Regions from separate parts of the Exiguobacterium artemiae 7-3 genome, predicted to be linked through region 4. Evidence: riboswitches for the same ligand, from Rfam matches in the RefSeq annotation. Region 4 holds a riboswitch; each other region holds the start of a gene.
What was found. Region 4 has a riboswitch for thiamine pyrophosphate ahead of tenA (thiaminase II). Riboswitches for the same ligand answer to the same signal wherever they lie in the genome.

Region 1: another riboswitch for thiamine pyrophosphate. It lies ahead of P402_RS0108430 (ECF transporter S component); the one in region 4 lies ahead of tenA (thiaminase II).
Region 2: another riboswitch for thiamine pyrophosphate. It lies ahead of P402_RS0110500 (thiamine phosphate synthase); the one in region 4 lies ahead of tenA (thiaminase II).
Region 3: another riboswitch for thiamine pyrophosphate. It lies ahead of thiD (bifunctional hydroxymethylpyrimidine kinase/phosphomethylpyrimidine kinase); the one in region 4 lies ahead of tenA (thiaminase II).

What each region holds. Positions count from the first base shown of each region.
Region 1 covers NZ_KK211190.1:1,475,689-1,477,890, reverse strand. Annotated here, with positions in the region: gene P402_RS16360 (ABC transporter ATP-binding protein) at 1-863, opposite strand, end outside; gene P402_RS0108430 (ECF transporter S component) at 860-1,435, opposite strand; TPP riboswitch at 1,541-1,639, opposite strand; gene P402_RS0108425 (50S ribosomal protein L25/general stress protein Ctc) at 1,731-2,202, opposite strand, start outside.
Region 2 covers NZ_KK211190.1:1,818,015-1,820,216, reverse strand. Annotated here, with positions in the region: gene nagZ (beta-N-acetylhexosaminidase) at 1-949, shown strand, start outside; TPP riboswitch at 1,009-1,111, shown strand; gene P402_RS0110500 (thiamine phosphate synthase) at 1,203-1,799, shown strand; gene P402_RS0110495 (NAD(P)/FAD-dependent oxidoreductase) at 1,796-2,202, shown strand, end outside.
Region 3 covers NZ_KK211190.1:2,475,590-2,477,791, forward strand. Annotated here, with positions in the region: gene thiM (hydroxyethylthiazole kinase) at 1-423, opposite strand, end outside; gene thiD (bifunctional hydroxymethylpyrimidine kinase/phosphomethylpyrimidine kinase) at 404-1,213, opposite strand; TPP riboswitch at 1,331-1,441, opposite strand; gene P402_RS0113870 (murein hydrolase activator EnvC family protein) at 1,502-2,202, opposite strand, start outside.
Region 4 covers NZ_KK211190.1:2,069,272-2,071,473, forward strand. Annotated here, with positions in the region: gene P402_RS0111790 (sporulation protein) at 1-445, shown strand, start outside; gene tenA (thiaminase II) at 516-1,211, opposite strand; TPP riboswitch at 1,286-1,391, opposite strand; gene P402_RS0111800 (DUF1002 domain-containing protein) at 1,582-2,202, shown strand, end outside.

The DNA of each region.
Region 1 (2,202 bases), 590 kb from region 4:
CATGAAAAATCGTTAAGAATCGTCCGTTCCCCCCGTTTGACACGGACCCGCGTCAGCTCAAATGTCCGCTCCGTTCCAACCGCTCGACGTTCAACCGGGCGTTTCTTCAGATGACAGGCTTGTCCGGACAGCTCCGGTAAAGTCTCAAGTCCGTAGGGGTAGAGGAGCGGCATCGCAATTCCAAGCGCCGTCATCACATCCCGCTGTTGATGAAACACGTCATACGGTGTGCCATCAAGCAATAAGCGACCACCTTCAAAGACGATTACCCGGTCGGCAAACGTCACGCACTGATCGAGCTGATGTTCGATCAGAACGAGCGTCAAGTCGGGATCGTGATGCAATTCTTCAATCAGATGCATCATCGTCCGTTGACCACTCAGGTCGAGTTGTGCCGTCGGTTCGTCGAGTAACAGGATGTCTGGTTCAAGTGCCAACACACAGGCTAGAGCAAGCCGTTGTTTCATCCCGCCGGACAGTTCGGCAATCGGTGTCGTCAAGGCAAGATCAAGTCCGACCCGCGCCAACAGCAACTGGATGCGTTCCTCCATCTCACTGCGGGCAATCTGCCGATTCTCGAGACTAAAGGCGATTTCCGCGCCGACCGTCTGCATACAAAACTGATCGTCCGGTTGTTGGAACAAAATCCCGACCGTTCCCTCGGTCAACCAGTGACCGGTGACATCTGCTTCAATCGTGTCCGGCAACAGACCGGCAAGAACGTGTAAAAAGGTCGTCTTGCCGCTGCCGCTCGGACCGACGAGCAAGGTCGTTTCTCCTTTTTGGATCGTGATCGACAAGTCGTGTAAGACCGCGGAATCCTGATCCGGATAACGGACGGACAGGTGCTCGCACTGCATCATGCGGCACGCTGCTTTCGTTGCCGTCCGACCGCATAACCGTTCAGTGTCCCGGTTTTAACGAGCGCGTCGACGATTATTTTTGCGAGCAATCCGCCGAGCAATGCTCCGCTGATGAGTTGCAGAGAAAACGTCAACAGCAGTGTCGTCGTCGTATAATAGGCAAATCCATTTACGATGAGGCTGTAGACCATACTTCCGACGGCGGCAAAGACACCGGACAACATCAAGGTGAACGTATTAAACGTCCGGTATCCGAACACGGCAAAGGCAATCTCGGCCCCGATTCCCTGTGCAAATCCAATCAACAGTGCCGATAAGCCGAAGTGACTCCCTGTAAACAATTCGACGGCAGCAGCGACGACTTCTGCAATCAATGCCGCGCCTGGTTTTTGAATGATGTAGGCGACTAGGGGACTGGCAATGACCCAGATGCCGAACATCCAGTTTGATCCGACCGGTCCGAAGATGGCCGAGATCGGTAACCATAACGTCGACCACCCTAAGTAGAGGACACCACACGCGACGGCGAGCATCATCATGACGATGATTTCTTTCATTTTCCAACTGTTCATAATCACTACTCCTTTAAATGCACATCCACAAAGAAACCACAAAAAAGACCGCCCTCTATGAAAAGAGAGCGGTCGTGTAACCTGCAAGATGCAGAAAAAGAGCACGAGGATTCCGCTCCACTTTCCTACGCTAGTATGAACTAGATCAGGTTCAAAGGGTCCGAAGTGAATCGTCTCAGCCAACTGGCTCCCCTAGTGGATGTGTCAATGATGTGTACCTTCTTCACTGTACGGCTGTCGCCGTGACTTGTCAATATGCATAAAAAAACCTCCCACGAGGGGAGGGGAGAAAAGATTACTCTTTATCTTCTTTGTTTTCTTCAGCTTGCTCTTCAGAAGTTTGTTCTGAATCGTCTGTCGCTGTATCCGCATCAGCTGCTTGTGCCTCAGCTTCTGCTTCTTCGATTTCTTCAAGTTCAGCTTCAAGTGTCGATTCAACGACTGCTGCAACTTGGATGTCACCTTCTGTGACGACACGGAAATCTTTTTCTTCCGGAAGATCAGCTACTGTAATTGAATCTCCGATTGCAAGATCCGTTACATCAACTTCGATCCGTTCCGGTAATTTATCTGGTGTTGCGGCAACTGTTACTTTAAAGAGTGTTTGTGAAAGGAATCCGCCAAGTTTCGCACCGGCTGCTTCGCCGACGAGGACGATATCCGTTTCGACTTCTGTTTCTTCATCCATTTTAACAGCGATGAATTCAACGTGTTTAATCGTTGGTGTAAAGATATCCATATCAAGCTTGTTGATCAACGTGTTGACC
Region 2 (2,202 bases), 250 kb from region 4:
GCTCGGTGGCAATATCACATCAACCGATCAGCTGAAAACCTTTACGACAGCGATTAGCGAAGCGCAAACGGCGGACGAAAAAGCGTTTCTTGGTTTTGATGAAGAAGGCGGACGTGTCAGCCGGGTGCCGGATGCCAAACTCAAGTTATCGCCGAGCCTGTCATTTGGTCATAAAAATGATCCCGGATTGATGACGGAAGTCGGGCAGACGCTCGGTTCGATTTCCCGTTTTTACGGCTTCAACATGAATTTCGCCCCGGTTCTTGACGTCAACAGTAACCCGGCGAACCCGATTATCGGTGACCGGGCACTCAGTGCAGATGCGGAACAGGTCGCCCGGCTTGGTATTCCGTTGATGCAGGGGATGAAGGCGGAAGATGTTGTCCCGGTCGTCAAACACTTCCCGGGTCACGGGGATACGACCATCGATTCGCATGTTGGTCTGCCACGGGTCGATGCTTCGAAAGCGGAACTTGAACAGACGGAACTGGTACCGTTCAAACGGGCGATTCAAAACGGGGCCGAGATGGTCATGGTTGCGCACATCCTGTTCCCGGCACTCGATCAAAACCGTCCGTCCTCGTTGTCGAAACCCGTCATGACCGGTCTGTTACGGGATGAACTGAAGTTTGATGGTGTCATCATCACGGATGATCTCGTGATGGGAGCAATCACGGAACGGTACGGACTTGCCCAGGCAGCAAGTCTTGCCCTCGAAAATGGTGCTGATATGGCGATGTTCTCATCGCCCGGCGGATACGCGTCCGTTCATAAGGGAATCATGGCGCGGATCAAACAAGGAAAATTGTCGGCAGCAGATCTCGATCAGAAAGTCGGGCGGGTCTTACGCTTAAAACAAACGTATGACTTGTCGCAAACGAAACGCGTCGACAAGTATGAACAGCTGATCAAGCAGGTCAAAGCGGTCGAATCAGACATGCGACGCTGATCAAGGGTGGAATACACGTGACTATCCGTGATAAACTACAGACGTACCACACAAATTAATATCTACACTAGGGGAGTCTCGCAGCAGACTGAGACGGAAGTATCCGGACCCTTTGAACCTGATCTAGTTCGTACTAGCGGAGGGAAGTGGATTCCGATCAATCATCCGAGGATGCGACGACTGTCGCCCTTTTTTGTAGGACCACTCCATCAGTTCATGGGGTGGTCCTTTTTCGTGTGGAAAGGGGGAAATAATGACGCAGTTACATCTGTTGACAACCGGCAAGCAACGTCCGGACGTGCTCGAACGCTTGTTGCCGGAACTCGCTGCAACCGTCGACCGGATTCATCTGCGGGAACCGTCATGGTCGGCGAAGGAACTGGTCGCGTGCATCGAAACACTCGTGCGACGAGGCGTAAAAATTGAGCAATTAATTGTCCATGACCGGCTGGACGTGGCAGTCGTCACCGGCACCGGAGTTCAGCTGACAACACGCAGCATTCCGATCGACCGTGTCCGGAGCCGTTTCCCGGAACTGGTGATTGGTCAATCGGTCCATTCATTGACGGAAGCACTGGCGGCAGAACAGGGGGGTGCTGATTACGTCCTATACGGCCATATTTTTGAGACGGGATCGAAACCCGGTGTACCGCCAAGAGGACTTGATGCCTTAAAACAGGTTGTCGACTGGACATCGATTCCGGTTATCGCAATCGGCGGAATTAAACCGGACAATCTACAGGATGTCATGGCGACAGGCTGCTCAGGTGGCGCCGTCTTGTCGGGCATTCTTGGTCAAACGTCTCCGGTTGAAGCAGCCGGACGGTTCCGGGCGGTGATTGGACGATGAAGCAACCGGATGTATTGATTGTCGGCGCCGGTATCATCGGTTTGACACTCGGTTATGAGCTCCTTCAGCGTGGACAAAGCGTCCATTTGCTTGAACAGTCAACAGTCGGACAGGGGGCGACACGGGCGGCAGCGGGAATGCTCGCGACGGACGAAGAACTGTCGGAACCGTTACATGCGTTAGCGGCAGTGAGCCGTGCGCTTTATCCGCAGCTTGTCCGTCAATTGTTCGACGAGACCGGGTTGACGAGCGGCTATCTCGAACTGCCATTTCAGTTGCGACAGAAGAATAAAACCGTCCAATTTGAACGGGTCGGTCAAGTCGATCCTCCGTTGCTCGTCCGCGCGTTACGGCAAGCGATTGAACAGCGGGGCGGGGTGATTGAAGAACAGGTGACTGTCTT
Region 3 (2,202 bases), 410 kb from region 4:
ATCCAGGGATTCTCCTTCAGCAGCGTCGACTCCTTTCGTTCGAGCGGTCTGTCCAAGTAATGTCTTGATTTCAGATGCATTTCCTTTGATGACCGTAAAGGTGATTTCCTCCATCAATTGCTTCATAAAATCCGTTCTTAATGCCGTCGCTCCTGCGCCAACCGGATCCAGAATGACCGGTTTACCCAATCGATTAGCCGTTTTCCCTGCTAAAATTTGGGCTTGGCGCATGTCTGGATTAATCGTCCCAGTATTAATCACGATAGCATCTGCATGCCCGACCATCTCTTCCACTTCCAACAGGTCATCTGCCATAACAGGAGATCCGCCAAGGGCAAGTGTCATATTGGCACAGTCATTGATCGTTACGGTATTCGTTAAATGATGAATCAACGGTTTTTTATCATGGATGCGTCGTAGCATGTGTATCCCTCCAAAGTTCATGAAAATGATGTGTCGGACCAATACCGTGTCCGAGCGCAAAACCGTGACGAATGGCTTCCGTCACATAACGTTTTGCATGACTGATGCTGTCTTCCAGTGAATGACCGAGGGCAAGATGAGCTGCGATAGCAGCAGATAGCGTACAGCCTGTTCCATGGGTATGACGGGTCTCTATCCGCTCTTGTTCAAAGACGACATATCGTCCGTCCGCATATAAAAGATCGGTGGCGTCGTGTCCCTCCAAATGTCCGCCCTTGAGCAAAATAGCTCTTGCTCGTTTTTCAGCCAGTTTTACCGTCGCTTGTTTCATATCATCAAGGGAGTGAACCGTTTGGCCAATCATCCGCTCGATTTCAGGAATATTAGGGGTTACAAGCGTCGAAAGCGGTAAAAGCTGTTCGAGCAATGCATGTTCTGCATTCGGTTGTAACAAGCCGTGACCACCTTTCGCGACCATGACGGGGTCGAGAACAACCGGAAGCTGATGTTTTTCCAGTTGTCTTGCAATCACTTGGATCGTGTCTTGATTGGAAACCATTCCGATCTTAATCGCATCGACACGGATATCTGAAAAGATGGATGTCAACTGTGCTTCCACGAGCTCTGGGGATACATCTTCGACCGCTTGAACACCTAACGTATTTTGTGCCGTAATCGCCGTGATGACACTCATTCCGTATACACCGAGTGCTGAAAACGTCTTTAAATCTGCCTGAATTCCCGCTCCGCCTCCAGAGTCGGATCCAGCAATCGTCAATACATGTTTCATTCCACTTCCTCACTTTCCTGTGAGCAAATAAGGAGAAAACGGACAACAAAAAGCGCCGTCCGCTGTAAAAAAGCAGACGACGCCATGAACAATCAGTTCTACTGATTGAAGTACTCATGTCTTCGATCTCAACTTTCCTACGCTGGTATTATCCAGTTCAGGTGACAGGGTCGAAAACAGAATGGTTTTCCTCTCAGCCGGACTCCTCCAGCTCCCCTAGTTGCTCGTAATTTAAATTCTTTTTCACTGTATCACAGCACTATCAAAAAAACGAGCCGAAGCTCGTTTTTAAAGATATCCAAGTGGATTGACCGTGTTGGCTGGTCCTGTCGCACTATATTGGTATCCACCGATATGCAGTTCAAAGTGTAGGTGCGGTCCTGTCGAATTTCCGGTACTGCCGAGAGTACCAAGTGTTTGACCTTGAGTTACCGTTTGACCTGCAGAAACTGATAACGAATTCATATGACCGTACACTGTTGTGTACACCTGACCGTCAAGGAAATGCGAAATCATGACGTGATTTCCATAAGGTCCGCCGCTCCCGGCCGTAATGACTGTTCCGGAAGCCGCTGCTCGAATCGGTGATCCGACGGGTCCACTGAAGTCGACACCATTATGGAAAGTATATCCGTTTGCCCCACTCGCCGGTCCAAACCCTTGTGAAACACCACCTGAAGCTGGACGAATGAACTTCGCTGATCCTGTCGGCACACTGCTGACAGGAGTCGGAAGAACCGTTGCTTCGCTTGATTCACGCGTTGATTTTGCCGCCTCTTTTGCCGCACGCTCAGCCGCTGCTTTTTCGGCAGCCGCTTTTTCTGCCGCTGCTTTCGCTGCAGCTTTTGCTGCCGCAATCGCTCTTTCTTGAGCCTCTAAAGTCGCTTGTAATTCTTTTGCATTCAACAGTTTCGTCGTGAACTTTGTTTTCCCTTTACGTAATTTTTTCAGGGTTGCACTCCGTTCTTTCATCTGTTGTTTTAACTGTT
Region 4 (2,202 bases):
GTCGTGGATCGAGACGGGTCTTGATATCGCGCAGGCGGTTGACCCTTCTGACCACGATGCTGTCGTCGTCAAAGCCAATGACTACCAATCGGTCATCCTTGAAGCGATGGAAGATCTCGGATTCCGCCTCAAGAAAGCCGATACAGAAAAATTACCGGGTCGCTTCCGGAAAGATTTGCCGATCGCGCAGGAACTTGAGTATTCCGCCCGCGGTACCCATTATGCTCACAAGCTGGACGAAATCGAAGTCATCCTGTTGCAAGACCGGTCCGGCATCGTCATCGTCGTCCAAATCGACCGCCGTGCCCACAGTCTCGGTTCGCTGTTCAGTGAGATGGCCGGTACGGACGAGACGATGACAAAACTTTCGTTATCGAACCAGGACTTAACTAACCCGTCACTTGTAAAGCAACGTCTTGCCGATTTGATTGAACACCACAGTTGATTAATGTCTTCTATAGAACAAACACCGGATCCGCTTTCTGTCGGATCCGGTGTTTTTATTTCAGTCTTTTTTACTTGAATGATGTCATTTCCATCGTCTGTTTATACTGCTGTTCGAACGTCTCTTCCGTCCAGCCCATCTGCCAAAACATCAATTCGTAATAACAGCTTTTGACAAAATGTTGTTTCATCCGTTCCCGTTCTTCGGCACTTGCCCGCTCCGCCAAATCATTCAGACGATCGATTTGTTCAAAGACGACCCGCTCGAACCACTCGGAACTGTATGTCGAAATCCATTGCTGATAAATCGGTGAAGCCGGTGAAGCCGCCTGTAACTGTTGTCCAATCTCATAGTAAAGCCAGTAACACGGTAAAATCGCAGCGATGGTCTCCCCGAGCGTCCCTTCACTTGCATGGTGCATATGCGAAATATAAGCGTATGCTGTCGGTGCTGGTTCAAACTCTGCCAGTGTCTTGTCCGAAATCCCAAGCGGTTCAAAAAACGATTGATGCAGACTGAGTTCTGCAGCATAGGTCGACGTCGCATGTTCCGCGAGTTCGGCAATCGTCGCGAAGTCCTGTGCCTTCGACGCGGCCCGCGCCTGAATTTTCGCGAAATGTTTTAAGTAATAGGCATCCTGTAGGACGTAATGGCGAAATTTTGCTTCCGGTAGTGTTCCATCCGCAATCCCTGTCACGAATGGATGGGTAAAGCTGCTGTCCCAATACCGTCTTGCCGCTTGCCGGATTTCTTCACTGAATGTCATGTTTTTTCCCCCTTTTGTAATCAAAAAAACGCCACACCCGATGTCAGGCATGACGTGAAAAGACCATAAAAAGAGGATCGTCCACGCCACTTCCCTCCGTAAGTCCAAACTTAATCAGGTTCAAAGGGTCCGAACGTCTTCGTCGTCTCAGTCAGCCTACTGACTCCCCTAGTGGTCGCTATTTGATTTATTTTGAGTTTATCATGATTTGATGTGGAATTGACCCATTCTCGTCATTTCACTCCATTTTTTTGTACAATGGAACATGACGGAAGGTGGATGACGGCTCGTCCTTGAGACCGATTCTCTTCTGTCGCCGGTCGATTAGACTAAATTTAGTACCTGATACTTAACTTATGGAGGAACTTTTATGAATAAAACCATGACATGGACCGCTTCGGCATTACTTGCTACGACGTTATTACTGCCAACGGCCGCATCTGCCGAGCAGGTCGTCGACAAAACGATTATCACACTGGGCGAATCGCTCGGAGCGAATGATAAAACATGGGTCTTGTCCCGTCTGAACGCACCGGAAGGCATCACCCCGATCATCGCGACATCTGCGGATGAAGAAAAATATCTCGGGAAAAACATTCCCCAGTCCCAACGCGGCGGCGGGATGTATTCGTCCGCCAAGATCGAGTTGGCTGAAAAAGGCGACGGTCTGTCCGTTGCAACGGAAAACATCACCTGGGTCACAAAGGACATGTACCTCAATGCGCTTGTCACGGCCGGTGTGACCGATGCGGACATCACGATTACGTCTCCTTACAAGGTAACCGGAACATCTGCCTTGACCGGAATCATGAAAGCCTACGACCAAACGTCGGCTGAGACCGGCATTAAACTGACGGATGAACGAAAAGATTTGGCCCAGCAAGAATTGTCGGTCACGTCAGATGTCGGGAAAACAGTCGGGACGGACAAGGTCGCCGACTTGATGAACGAAATCAAAGCGGAAATCGCCAAACAGAAACCGGAAACGAAA